DNA from 2 places in the Sodalis sp. C49 genome. Region 2 is predicted to be linked to the other one. Evidence: predicted binding sites of a transcription regulator. Region 2 holds the regulator's gene; the other holds the start of a gene.
What was found. The regulator PhoB, encoded in region 2, activates phosphate uptake and scavenging genes when phosphate is short. The targets are predictions, from matches to a motif close to CTGTCATAAAACTGNCNNAT.

Region 1 (6,552 bases), 1.6 Mb from region 2:
GCGGCGATGGCGGCGGTGGCCGGCGTGCTGCTGGGCCAGTTTTATGGCGTCATCAACCCCTATATCGGCTTCATGGCCGGCATGAAGGCGTTTACCGCCGCGGTGTTGGGCGGTATCGGCAGCATTCCCGGCGCGATGCTGGGCGGGTTGATCCTGGGGGTAGCAGAGGCGCTGACCTCGGCCTACCTGAGCAGCGAATATAAAGACGTGGTCTCGTTTGCGTTGCTTATCGTGGTGTTGCTGGTGCTGCCCACCGGCATCCTGGGCCGTCCGGAGGTTGAGAAGGTATGAAGATCAACCATTTATTAAACGCGCTGTTCTGCGCGTTTATGCTGCTGGTGCTGGCCGCCTTTATGATGGGTATGCGCCTGAGCCTGGACGGTACCCACCTGGTGGTGCATAACGCCGGTGCGGTACGCTGGTATTGGATCGGTGCCGGCTGCGCGGTGGTGTTCGTGTTCCAGCTATTGCGGCCGGTTTTCCAGCATAGCCTGAAAAAAATCAGCGGGCCGTCCTGGGTATTGCCGAGCTTTGACGGCTCCACGCCGCGCCAGAAATGGCTCGCGCTGGTGATGATCCTGGCCGCCATCGCCTGGCCGTTCCTGGTATCGCGCGGCACGGTGGATATCGCCACCCTGACGCTTATCTATGTGATGCTGGGCCTGGGGTTGAACGTGGTGGTGGGATTATCCGGCCTGCTGGTACTGGGCTACGGCGGATTCTATGCCATCGGCGCCTATACCTACGCGTTGCTGAATCATTACTGCGGCCTGGGTTTTTGGGAAAGCCTGCCCCTGGCGGGGCTGGTCGCCGCCGGTTTTGGCCTGTTGCTGGGTTTTCCTGTGCTGCGCCTGCGCGGCGATTATCTGGCCATCGTTACCCTGGGATTTGGCGAGATCGTCCGTATCCTGCTGCTTAACAATACCGAGATAACCGGCGGGCCGAACGGGATCAGCCAGATCCCGAAACCCACCTTTTTTGGCCTGGAGTTTAACCGCAGCCCTCGCGACGGCGGTTGGGACACCTTCCATAACTTTTTTGGCCTGACCTACGACCCCAGCGACCGGATTATCTTTTTATATATGGTGGCGCTGCTGTTGGTGATTTTAACCTTGTTTGTGATAAACCGTCTGCTGCGCATGCCGCTGGGCCGGGCCTGGGAGGCGCTGCGCGAGGATGAAATCGCCTGTCGTTCGCTGGGCCTGAGCCCGACCCGTATCAAACTGACCGCCTTTACCATCAGCGCGGCGTTCGCCGGTTTTGCCGGGACGCTGTTTGCCGCGCGCCAGGGTTTTGTCAGCCCGGAGTCGTTTACCTTCGTCGAATCCGCCTTTGTGCTGGCCATTGTGGTGTTGGGCGGTATGGGGTCGCAGTTCGCGGTGATCCTGGCGGCCATCCTGCTGGTGGTGTCCCGCGAGCTGATGCGTGACCTGAACCAGTACAGCATGCTGCTGCTGGGCGCGTTGATGGTGCTGATGATGATCTGGCGACCGCAGGGCCTGTTGCCGATGAAACGTCCGCAGATGAAAATGAAGACCGGTAAAGGAGCGCAGGCATGACGTCCACGGCATTGCAGCCCCTGTTATCCGTTAAGGCGTTGACCATGCGTTTTGGCGGTCTGCTGGCGGTTAACCAGGTTGAACTGGAATTATTCCCCGGCGAAATCGTGTCGCTGATCGGCCCCAACGGCGCCGGTAAAACGACGGTGTTTAACTGCCTGACCGGGTTTTATCGTCCCACCGGCGGCACTATCATGCTGCGCGATCAGCATCTGGAAGGGCTTCCGGGCCAAACCATCGCCCGTATGGGGGTGGTGCGTACCTTCCAGCATGTGCGCTTATTCCGGGAAATGACGGTAATCGAAAACCTGCTGGTGGCGCAGCATCAGCATCTTAAAAGCGGCGTATTTGCCGGCTTGCTGAAAACCCGCGCCTTCCGCCAGGCGGAAGCCGAGGCGCAGGATTATGCCGGCGCCTGGCTTGACCGCGTGGGTTTACTGGAGTTGGCTAACCGTCAGGCGGGTAACCTGGCGTATGGCCAGCAGCGCCGGCTGGAGATTGCCCGGTGCATGGTGACGCGCCCGTCGCTGCTGATGCTTGATGAACCGGCCGCCGGCCTGAACCCGAACGAGACCGCCGAGCTGAACCTGCTGATTGCCGAACTGCGGTCACAGCATAATGTATCGGTGTTATTGATTGAGCATGATATGAAGTTGGTGATGGGTATTTCCGATCGCATTTATGTGGTTAACCAGGGCATGCCGTTGGCAAAGGGTACGCCCGCCGAGATTCGCAGTAACCCGGACGTGATTCGGGCCTATTTGGGAGAGGCCTGATGACTCAGGATACCGCTATGCTGTCATTGCACCGGGTGTCGGCGCATTACGGTAAAATCCAGGCGTTGCATGAGGTGAGCCTGCATATTAATCCGGGCGAGATCGTGACGCTTATCGGCGCCAACGGCGCCGGCAAAACCACGTTGTTGGGTACGCTGTGTGGTGATCCGCGCGCCTCCAAGGGCCGGATTATGTTTGAGGGCGGCGATATTACCGATTGGCCGACGGCGCGGATCATGCGTGCCTCGATTGCCATCGTGCCGGAAGGGCGGCGGGTGTTTTCGCGGATGACGGTGGAAGAGAACCTGGCGATGGGGGGGTTCTTTGCCGACCGTCCGCAGTATCAGCAGCGGATTAAGCGGGTGTTCGAGCTTTTCCCGCGTTTGTATGAGCGTCGTGTGCAGCGCGCGGGCACCATGTCCGGGGGCGAGCAGCAGATGCTGGCCATTGGGCGGGCGTTGATGAGCCAGCCGCGATTGCTGCTGCTGGATGAGCCTTCGCTGGGACTGGCGCCGATTATTATCCAGCAGATATTCGATACCATCGAGCAGTTGCGTCAGGAGGGGATGACCATTTTCCTGGTGGAGCAGAATGCGAACCAGGCGCTGAAACTGGCTGACCGCGGCTATGTGTTGGAAAACGGCCATGTGGTGCTGGAGGATAGCGGCGAGGCGTTGCTGGCGAACGAGGCGGTGCGCAGCGCTTATCTGGGCGGGTGAGGTTATGTTGCCGCGGCGAGGGTTTGGCTGATGCTTGCGGGGAGGTTTATGTTGCCGCGGCGAGGGTTTGGCCTGATGCTTGCGGGGAGATTTATGTTACCGCGGTGAGGGTTTGGCTGACGCTTGCGGGGAGGTTTATGTTGCCGCGGCGAGGGTTTGGCTGATGCTTGCGGGTGAGGTTTATGTTGCCGCGGCGAGGGCTTGGCTGATGCTTGCGGGGAGGTTTATGTTGCCGCGGCTGGGGTTTCGCTGACACTTGCGGGTGAGGTTTATGTTACCGCGGCGAGGGCTTCGCTTGCCATGCGTTCGGCTATTTTATGTCGTGCCGGGTGCCGGCAAGCGACAAGGAGGCCGTACCGCGACGGCCTCCTTGACCTCCGCGCGTCCGGCAGATCGTGCGCCGCTGCGCGGTGCCCGGCATCACCCATCCCGGCTTGTGGACCGCCCGGCATGCGCTCCCGGCGCAGCCCGGGCTTTCGCCGCTCCCGGCGGCTCATCCAGCCGTGACGTGCGCCGCCGGCGCACTCTATGCCGGCACCACGTCAACACCATCGCCTGCCAGCAAAACAGCGTTTTGGGGTCCTTAGCGGTATGCGCTTACCGGGAAAGGTCTCAGTATTCGTTTTGCGCTAATGTTTACAGGCTGATGGCTAATGGCTGAAAGCGTAATGCTTAATGTTAAAACTCAAAACTCAAAACTCAAAACTCAAAATTGAATGATGAATGTCATATGTCATAACTGCATAACTACATAACTGCATAACTGCATAACTGCATAACTGCATAACTGCATAACTGCATAACTGCATAACTGCATAACTGCATAACTGCATGACTGCATGACTGCATGACTGCATGACTGCATGACTGCATGACTGCATGACTGATAAGTCTCTTTCGGTATGCCTGCTTTTCGCTATGTCAGCGGCATTCCAGACCCGTTGCATTCTGTAATGGTTAACCGTATCCCGGCGCCAGACCTTATCCCAAGCATCAGCGCCGCTGTTGTTTCATAATATGCGGTGCGAACAGCGACATGGGGACCGGCATAAAGCGCGCTGACGGCGCCTGTGACCCCGGCATGAGCCGCCGGGAGCGGCGAAAGGCCCGGTAGCGCCGGGAGCGCATACCGGGCCGGTGCATCACGGGGGCACGGGCGGCGGAAGGCATCGCGCAGCGACGCGCGACCTGCCGGGCGCGCGGAGGTCAAGGAGGCCGTCGCGGTACGGCCTCTTTGTCGCTTGCCGGCACCCGGCATTCCATATAACCGCCGAACGCACGGCAAGCGAAACCTTCTCCGAAACGACATAAACCTCCCCGCCTCCCGCCTCCCGCCGTCAGTCGCCAGCAGCCAGCAGATTCATTGTGATGCTTGCCGGCCCGCCTGTAAGCTCAAAGCGCAGCGGGCCTGCCGTGCCGTGGTGCGCTCCGGTGAACTGAGACTGCCCCTTCGCCCCCATCGGCAGGCTTTCCCGCTGGGAATTAAGGGCGTTAAGCCGACTCGCCGGTTAATTCTGACACCGTCAGGCCCGCCTGGCGACGCGCTGGGCGAAGAATTCGCCGCGCGCTGTCACCCCGCTGTCATAAGGGTGTTATTTTTCTGTCATTTCAGCATGTCATGTTACAGGCCGATGAACTTTTCCGGCATTCAGGAGCATGGCATGTTGAAGCACTCAATTCGTATCGCCGCCTTAAGCGTGGCGTTGACGCTGGCCGTGAGCACCAGCGCCCAGGCAGTGACCGAAATTCCTTTCTGGCATTCAATGGATAGCGTGCTGGGCACCGAGGTGGATTCCCTGGCCGCGCGCTTTAACCAGACGCATCCTGAATATCATGTCGTGCCGGTGTACAAGGGGAATTACGAGCAGGGTCTGACGGCGGGCATCGCGGCATTCCGTACCGGCACCGCGCCGGCGATTTTGCAGGTGTATGAAGTCGGCACCGCCACCATGATGGCCAGCAAGGCCTATAAGCCGGTGTACCAGGTGTTTGAACAGGCCGGCATCAAGAATGATGAGTCGGCGTTTGTGCCCACCGTTTCCGGCTACTACAGCGACAGTAAGACCGGGCATCTGCTGTCCCAACCCTTCAACAGCTCGACCCCGGTATTGTATTACAACAAGGACGCCTTTAAAAAAGCCGGACTGGATCCGGAACATGCCCCGCAAACCTGGCAGGAACTGGCCGCGGCGGCCGCTAAACTGCGCGCCAGCGGTATGGCATGCGGTTATGCCAGCGGCTGGCAGGGTTGGATCCAAATCGAGAACTTCAGCGCCTGGCATGGCCTGCCGGTGGCGACCAAGGATAACGGCTTTGCCGGCAACGACGCGGAGCTGATTTTTAATAAGCCCGAGCAGGTGAAGCATATCCAATTGCTGTCGGACATGAACAAGAAAGGGGATTTCAGCTATTTCGGTCGTAAGGACGAGTCCACCGAGAAGTTTTACAACGGCTCATGCGGCATGACCACCGCCTCGTCAGGCTCCCTGGCCGCGATTCGCCAGTATGCCAAGTTTAATTACGGCGTGGGTATGATGCCGTATGACGCCGACGTGAAGAACGCGCCGCAAAACGCTATTATCGGCGGCGCCAGCCTGTGGGTGATGAGCGGTAAGGATGACGCGACCTATAAAGGGGTGGCGGAGTTCCTGCAGTTCCTTGCCCAGTCTGATATCGCCGCCGAGTGGCATCAGAAAACCGGTTACCTGCCCATCACCACCGCCGCGTATGAGCTGACCCGATCCCAGGGTTTTTATGACAAAAACCCCGGCGCCGATATCGCCACCCGCCAGATGCTGAATAAACCGCCGTTGCCGTTCACCAAAGGCATGCGGTTGGGCAATATGCAGCAAATCCGCACCGTGGTGGACGAAGAGCTGGAACGCGTCTGGACCGGCAAGGCCACGCCTCAGGAGGCCCTGGACAGCGCGGTTAAACGCGGCAACCAGTTGCTGCGCCGGTTTGAACAATCGCTGAAGTAAACCTCAGTTGGCGACCCGCCGCGCCGTGCGGCGGGTACATTTTTGCATTGCGGGTTGGGTTGTTTATGGCTATCGCGCCCCATCGCGGATTCAAACAACGCTGGCTGGCCTATCTTCTGGTGCTGCCGCAGTTGGTGATTACCGCGATTTTTTTTCTTTGGCCGGCGGGGACCGCGCTGTGGTATTCGGTGCAGCGGGTGGACCCGTTCGGAATAGAGAATACCTTTGTCGGCCTGGATAATTTTGTCCAACTGACACAGGATGAATATTATCTGGATTCCCTGGTCACGACGCTTATCTTCAGCGGCCTGGTGACCGGCATCGGCCTGCTGGTGGCGCTGTTGCTGGCGGCGCTGGTGGATTATGTGCTGCGCGGCAAACGTATTTACCAGACGCTGCTGCTATTGCCCTACGCGGTGGCGCCGGCGGTGGCTGCGGTATTATGGATGTTCCTGTTCAGCCCCGGGCTGGGGCTTATCGCCTATCTGCTCAATAATCTGGGGTATCACTGGAATCA
Region 2 (6,552 bases):
CAATGGGGTATCAGGGGGCTTATTCAGATAAATATAGAGATAGCGCACCAGCGGATAGTCGCCGTTAAGCAAGGCCGACTCGTCCGGCGTCACCTGGCGGCCGGCCTCGTCGGTTAACGGCAGGATCCGCGCGCCGGCGGTATGAAACCCCATGCCGGCGTAACCAATGGCGTTGCGCGACGCGCTTACCGCCTGCGCCACCGAAGCCGACCCGGGCAGTTCATTGACTGATGCCAGCAGGTCACCGCCGCACAGCACGCGCTGGCGGAAAAAACCATAGGTACCGGAGGCGGAATTGCGGCCATAGCGCAGCAGGGCCATATCGGCCCACCGCCCGGTTAGGCCGAGTTCCCCCCAGCGGGTGACGGCAGGGGCGTCGCCGCAGCTGCGGGTGATGGAAAAAATGGCGTCCAACTGGCGCAGGCGCAACCTGGGCAGGGGGTTATCCTGGTTGACTATAATCACCAGCGCATCCAAGGCCACCGGCACCGCCAGGGGCGGGTAGCCGTAATGGCGCTGGAACGCGGCGATTTCAGTCGCGTTCATCATGCGGCTCATCGGCCCGATTTGCGCCGTGCCCGCGGCCAGCGCCGTCGCCGCCGTCGCCGATCCGCCCGCCTGGATCTGCACGCCGACATCCGGATAGTCATGTCTGAAATCCGCCGCCCACAGGGCCATCATATTCGCCAGCGTATCGGAACCGCTGCTGGTGAGGCTACCCGACAGCACCGACAGCGGCCGCGCCGCCGCCGGCAGGGTCAACAGCAGGCAGAGCAGCCAGCCCAGGGTTTTTACAGCTTTTATCATCGGGATTTGACACGTGAAGGAGAAGTGGGGTTATTTTCGGCCAGGACGGGGAGGACAATCAACCGGTTGGGCAAGGTAAAAAAGAAGCGGGTACCCGCGCCCGGCTCGCTGATAACATCAAGATGGGCGTCATGATTGCCGAGCGCGTGCTTAACGATGGCAAGCCCAAGGCCGCTGCCGCCGGTCTGGCGCGAACGGGCTTTGTCAACCCGGTAAAAACGCTCGGTCAGGCGCGGTAAATGCTCCGGGGCGATGCCCGGCCCGTTATCGCTGACCTGAAACTGCGCGCCCTCAGCGGTACGCTGCCAGCACACCTCGATGCGGGTGCCCGGCGGCGTATGGATGACCGCATTGTATATCAGGTTCGACATCGCGCTGCGCAGCTGATCCTCATTGCCGCGCACCAGCAACTGTTCATTAACCCGGAACACGATCTCATGCCGTTCCTGGCTGAGCGCCCCGGCGCTTTGCTGCAGGCGCTTGAGAATGGCCGGAATATCGACGCGTTCATTGACCTCGCCCTGCGGCGCGGCCTCGATACGGGATAACACCAGCAACTGCTTGACCAGACGCTCCATGCGCTGCGTCTGATCCTGCATGGTGTGGATGGCCTTGGCGCGCATGGCTTCATCCATATCCTGGTCGTTCATCATTTCCAGATATCCCTGCAACACCGTCAGCGGCGTACGCAGTTCATGGCTGGCATTGGCGAAAAAGTTGCGCCTGGCGCCTTCCAGCTGGCGCATCTGGGTCACGTCGCGGGCCACCATTAACAGCTGGTCGTCGGTATAGGGCATCACGCGGAATTCAACGTAACGTTGCTTATTGAGCAGCAGGGTCAAGGGGCGCTCGAACGACTGGCCCTGGATATAGCTGTTGAATTCAGGATAGCGCAGCAGGTTAAGGATATGCTGGCCGTTGTCTTCCGGCCAGCGAAACCCGAGCAGCTGCTGCGCCAGGCCGTTGCACCAGAAAATATGGCCGTCGTCGGTCAACATCACCAGCGCATCAGGCAAGGTTTCCGCGCCGCTGCGAAAGCGTTTGAACAATGTCGCCAGTTCACGCCGCCGCCGCCGGTGGCGCAACTGCATCTGATGCAGGCCATAGAACAGCGGTTCCCAGCTTCCCCGCCCTTCCGGCGGCGTATGCCGGAGATCGACCCATAACCAGCGGGACAGCCGCAATTGGTAATAATAGTTGCGCACCAGCGCGGCCAGCAGCGCCGCCACCAACAGCCAGGCCAGGTGGCCGACAAAAAGCGACAACAGCAGGGCCGGCAGGCAAAACAGCCCCAGTTCCAGCAAAATCTTACGCCAGGATAAACGTTCCAGCACCGGCAGAGCTCCCCTTATACCGCGCTAATAGCGCGCGGAAAAACGATAGCCGGTGCCGCGGACCGTCTGCACCATCCGATCGTGACCGCCGGTTTCCAGCGCTTTGCGCAGGCGGCGAATATGCACATCAACCGTCCGGTCCTCAACATACACATTAGTGCCCCAGACATGATTTAACAACTGTTCCCGGCTATATACCCGCTCGGGATGGGTCATGAAAAAGTGCAGCAGTTTAAATTCGGTCGGTCCCATCTCCAGGGCCAGTTCGTTGGAGGTTACCCGGTGCGACGACGGATCCAGGCTTAGGCCCTGCAGTTCAATCTTATCTTCCACCGCCATCGGCGAAATACGGCGCATCACCGCCTTGATCCTGGCCAGCAGCTCCTTGGGCGAGAACGGTTTGGTGATATAATCATCGGCGCCTACTTCCAGCCCCCGCACCCGGTCTTCCTCCTCGCCGCGCGCGGTCAGCATCATGACCGGAATATCGCGGGTCAATACTTCGCGTTTCATATGTTTGATAAATTGTATTCCCGAACCGCCTGGCAACATCCAGTCGAGCAATACCAGATCCGGATAAGGCTCCGCCATACGGCTGACCGCCGTGCCGTAGTCTTCGGCTTCGATGGGCTGGAAGCCATTCTGTTCAAGTACGAAGCACACCATTTCACGAATCGGCGCTTCGTCTTCCACGACTAATATGCGTTTTGCCATTTTTTCCTGCCATTAATCTCTGCGGTTAACGTGCCCGGGCATTATGCGTCACTTTTATGACAGATTTATTAAAATCAGCCCATCGTGCCAGAAGCATAGCGGATGGCGGTTTTTTTTCGTCCCGGGTTGCCAAATTAACAGCTTTACGTCGGCATCGCCCGGGGTAAGGTTTATACTCTCGCCCTGACTTTTGCACTCTGGCTGGAGCGTCATGCGGATCATTCACACTTCTGACTGGCACCTGGGTCAGTCGTTTTTCACCAAAAACCGCGCCCGGGAGCATCGCGCCTTCCTGCAATGGCTGGTGGCGCAGGTGGCAGAGCGGGATATCGACGCGGTGATCGTGGCCGGCGATATCTTTGATACCGGCACCCCGCCCAGCTATGCCCGCGAACTGTTCAACCGTTTCGTGGTGGCGTTGCAGCCGACCGGTTGCCAGCTGATCATACTGGCGGGCAATCATGACGCGGTGGCGACATTGAACGAATCCCGGGCGCTGCTGGCCTGCATGCATACCCGGGTTATCGCCGGCGGCGGGTTCGGCGCCCGGGACGATGACGACAACGCCGACGGCGACCGCGAAGACAGCGGCGGGCAACCGGTTTTTGTACTTAACGATCGTAGTGGAAAGCCGGGGGCGATACTGTGCGCCATCCCCTTTTTACGCCCGCGGGATGTGCTGACCAGCCGCGCCGGAGAATCGGGGGATGATAAACAGCGGGCGCTGATGGACGCCATCGCCGCACATTACCAGGCGCTATATGACCGGGCGCTGGCCCTGCGCGCCAAGTTGCCCGGCCGGTTGCCGATTATCGCCACCGGACACCTGACCACGGTGGGCGCCGCCACCACCGATTCGGTACGCGATATTTATATCGGCAGCCTGGACGCGTTTCCCGCCCAGCTGTTTCCGCCGGCGGATTATATCGCCCTCGGCCATATCCACCGCCCGCAGTGCGTGGGCGGACAGCAGCATATCCGCTATTGCGGTTCGCCCATCGCCTTGAGTTTTGATGAAACCGGGCAGCCCAAGCAGATCAATATAGTCAGTTTCGACGCCGGGGGCGTGGCGGACATTTCCCCGGTTTTGATCCCGGAGACCCAGGCCCTGCGCCTGATAAAAGGCGACCTGGCGGACATCGAGGCGCAGTTGCGCTCGTTTAGCGATTACCCGGGGCCCTCGCCCGTCTGGCTGGATATCGAGGTGGTGACAGACGCCTGGCTGAATGATATCCAGCAGCGTATCCAGCAGTTGGCGGCCGATTTGCCGGTGGAAATCGTGCTGTTGCGCCGTAACCGCGAGCAGCGGCTGTCGGCACTGGCGCGCCGGCAACGGGAAACGCTGGTCGAACTGAGCGCCGGGGACGTGTTTGAGCGGCGCCTGGCGCTGATCCCCTCCCCCGCGCCGGAGAACCTGGACGCCATACGCTTGCTCTATCGCCAGGTAACGGCGGACATACAGCAAGGCGCCGCGGCGGAAAACCCGCCGGCGCCGGATGCCGCAACCAAAGGAGACGCCCGGTGAAAATCCTGACGCTGCGGCTGAAAAACATCAATGCGCTCAGGGGCGAGTGGAAAATTGATTTTACCGCCGACCCCTTCGACCGCGCCAGCCTGTTTGCCATTACCGGTCCCACCGGCGCCGGCAAGACCACTATTCTTGACGCCATCTGCCTGGCGCTGTATCACCGCACGCCCCGCCTGGACGCCTTGCCCGGCCAGGAATTGATGACCCGGCTTACCGCCGAATCGCTGGCGGAAGTCGAGTTTTCGGTCAAGGGCGTGGGCTATCGCGCCTTCTGGAGCCAGCGCCGGGCGAAAAACAGCCCGCAGGGCAAACTGCAAAACGCCAGGGTTGAACTGGCGCGTTTGGCCGACGGCGCCATCCTGGCGGATAAAATCAGCGATAAGCTGCGCCTGACCACCGAACTGACCGGCCTGGATTTCGCGCGTTTTACCAAATCGGTGCTGCTGGCGCAGGGGGATTTCGCCGCATTTTTAAACGCCGATGCGAAAAATCGCGCCGAACTGCTGGAGGAACTGACCGGCACCGATATCTACGGCCGCATTTCCGCTGAAATTTTCGAACGCCATAAAACGGTGCGCGGGGAACTGGAGGCACTGCGTACGCGCGCCGCCGCCATCGAACTATTGAGCGAACCCCAACTGCGGGAACTTGACGCCGAGCTGGATAGCCTGCGCCTGGAGCAGGCCCGGCTGAACGCCGAACAATCGCAGTCGCAACGGCATCACGCCTGGCTGGAGCGGCAGCGCCAGTTGACCGGCGCCCTGGCGCAGGCACAGGCCCAGCGCCAGGCCGCGCAGGCGGCGGCGCAGGAAGCACAGGCGCCGCTGGCGCGACTGGCGCGCGGCGAACCGGCGGAATCCCTGCGCCCCCTGCTCGACGATCGGCAACGCAGCGCCGTGGACCTGGAACGGGCTGAGCAGGAGCTCGCCCGCGCCTGCGCGGTGGAGCTGCAAAGCCAGCAGGCGCTGCAACCGCTGCGCGAGCAGGCGGATGCCGCCCGCTCGCGCTGGGAGCAGCACGCCCGGCATCAGTTGGCGCAACAGCAGTTGATAAACGACCATCTCGTGCCGCTGGACCAGAAAATCGCCGGGCTGGAACAACAGGCCGCGCAACAGGAGGAACAGCGGTTAGCCCAAACGGAACAGCAGCGGAAACGACAGGCGCTGCAGGCGCTGAAACAACAACAACATCAGGAGGCCGGGCAACAGGCGCAGCTTGTCGCCCGCTATCTGCTTGAGCATGCCGTCTGCCGGCAATGGGGCGGGCAGCTCCCCCTCTGGCGCGAGCTGTTTGCCCGCCGCCGGCGCGAACAGCGCGACATCGACGAACTGGCCCGGCAAGACGCGCAAATCATGCGGGAACTTGAACAACTCGATATTGCGCGCCAGAAGGAACTCAGCGCGTCGCAGGCCTGCCGGCAGCGGGTAATGACCTTCACGGCGCAGCTGGCGGAACGTCAGGGCCTGCACGATGAGCAGGAATCCCGGTTCCCGTTGGCCGCGCTGCGCGCCGACTGGCAGCACAGCCAGCAGCAGCGCGGCCGGCGCGCCCTGATGTCGTCCCTGCTGCCGCAAATGGAGCGTGTAAGCCGCGATCTGGCGGCCAACCGCACGCGGGAAGATCAACTGCGGCGCGACTGCGACGTTATTACCGCCGCGCTGGCGGCGCTGCGGCGCGCCGAGGCGGATAAGTCCGCCCTGCTGGACGAGATGACCGCGCGCCATCGCCTGGAAATGCATATCGTCTCGCTCGGAGAACTGCGCGGAGCGTTGCGACCGGGGGATCCCTGCCCCCTATGCGGCGCCACCGAGCATCCCGGCATCGCCCTATACCAGGACCTGCAGCCGCAACACACCGATCGGCGGCGGCAGGAACTGCTGCCGGAGGTGGAGCGGCTTAAGGCCGAAGTGGTGGCGGCGTTTACCCGTCTCGAGATGCTGCAGCAGGAGCAGCGCCAGGCGACGGCGCAACAGGTACGCCTGCAAGAGGAACTGGCGTTGCTGGACGACGCCTGGCGACAGGCCGCCGCCGGGCTGGATCTGGCGCCCGGCGAACACGCCGCCGCCTGGCTGGCTGAGCAGGACGCGCATGAGCAGGCATTGGCCCGGCAGTTGGAGGCGCGTGAACAGGACAACCAGGGGCTGCAGGCGGCCCGCGACGCCCTTGCCC

Region 1: a site for PhoB is predicted at 4,622-4,641, ahead of ugpB (sn-glycerol-3-phosphate ABC transporter substrate-binding protein UgpB). Genes of this name have one in related genera too.

The regions. Positions count from the first base shown of each region.
Region 1 is NZ_CP163303.1:3,941,995-3,948,546, forward strand. Features, by position in the region: gene livH (high-affinity branched-chain amino acid ABC transporter permease LivH) at 1-291, shown strand, start outside; gene ABUK12_RS17685 (high-affinity branched-chain amino acid ABC transporter permease LivM) at 288-1,559, shown strand; gene livG (high-affinity branched-chain amino acid ABC transporter ATP-binding protein LivG) at 1,556-2,335, shown strand; gene livF (high-affinity branched-chain amino acid ABC transporter ATP-binding protein LivF) at 2,335-3,054, shown strand; gene ugpB (sn-glycerol-3-phosphate ABC transporter substrate-binding protein UgpB) at 4,716-6,035, shown strand; gene ugpA (sn-glycerol-3-phosphate ABC transporter permease UgpA) at 6,101-6,552, shown strand, end outside.
Region 2 is NZ_CP163303.1:2,330,060-2,336,611, forward strand. Features, by position in the region: gene ABUK12_RS10575 (PstS family phosphate ABC transporter substrate-binding protein) at 1-807, opposite strand, end outside; gene phoR (phosphate regulon sensor histidine kinase PhoR) at 804-2,141, opposite strand; gene phoB (phosphate response regulator transcription factor PhoB) at 2,166-2,855, opposite strand; gene sbcD (exonuclease subunit SbcD) at 3,067-4,380, shown strand; gene ABUK12_RS10595 (AAA family ATPase) at 4,377-6,552, shown strand, end outside.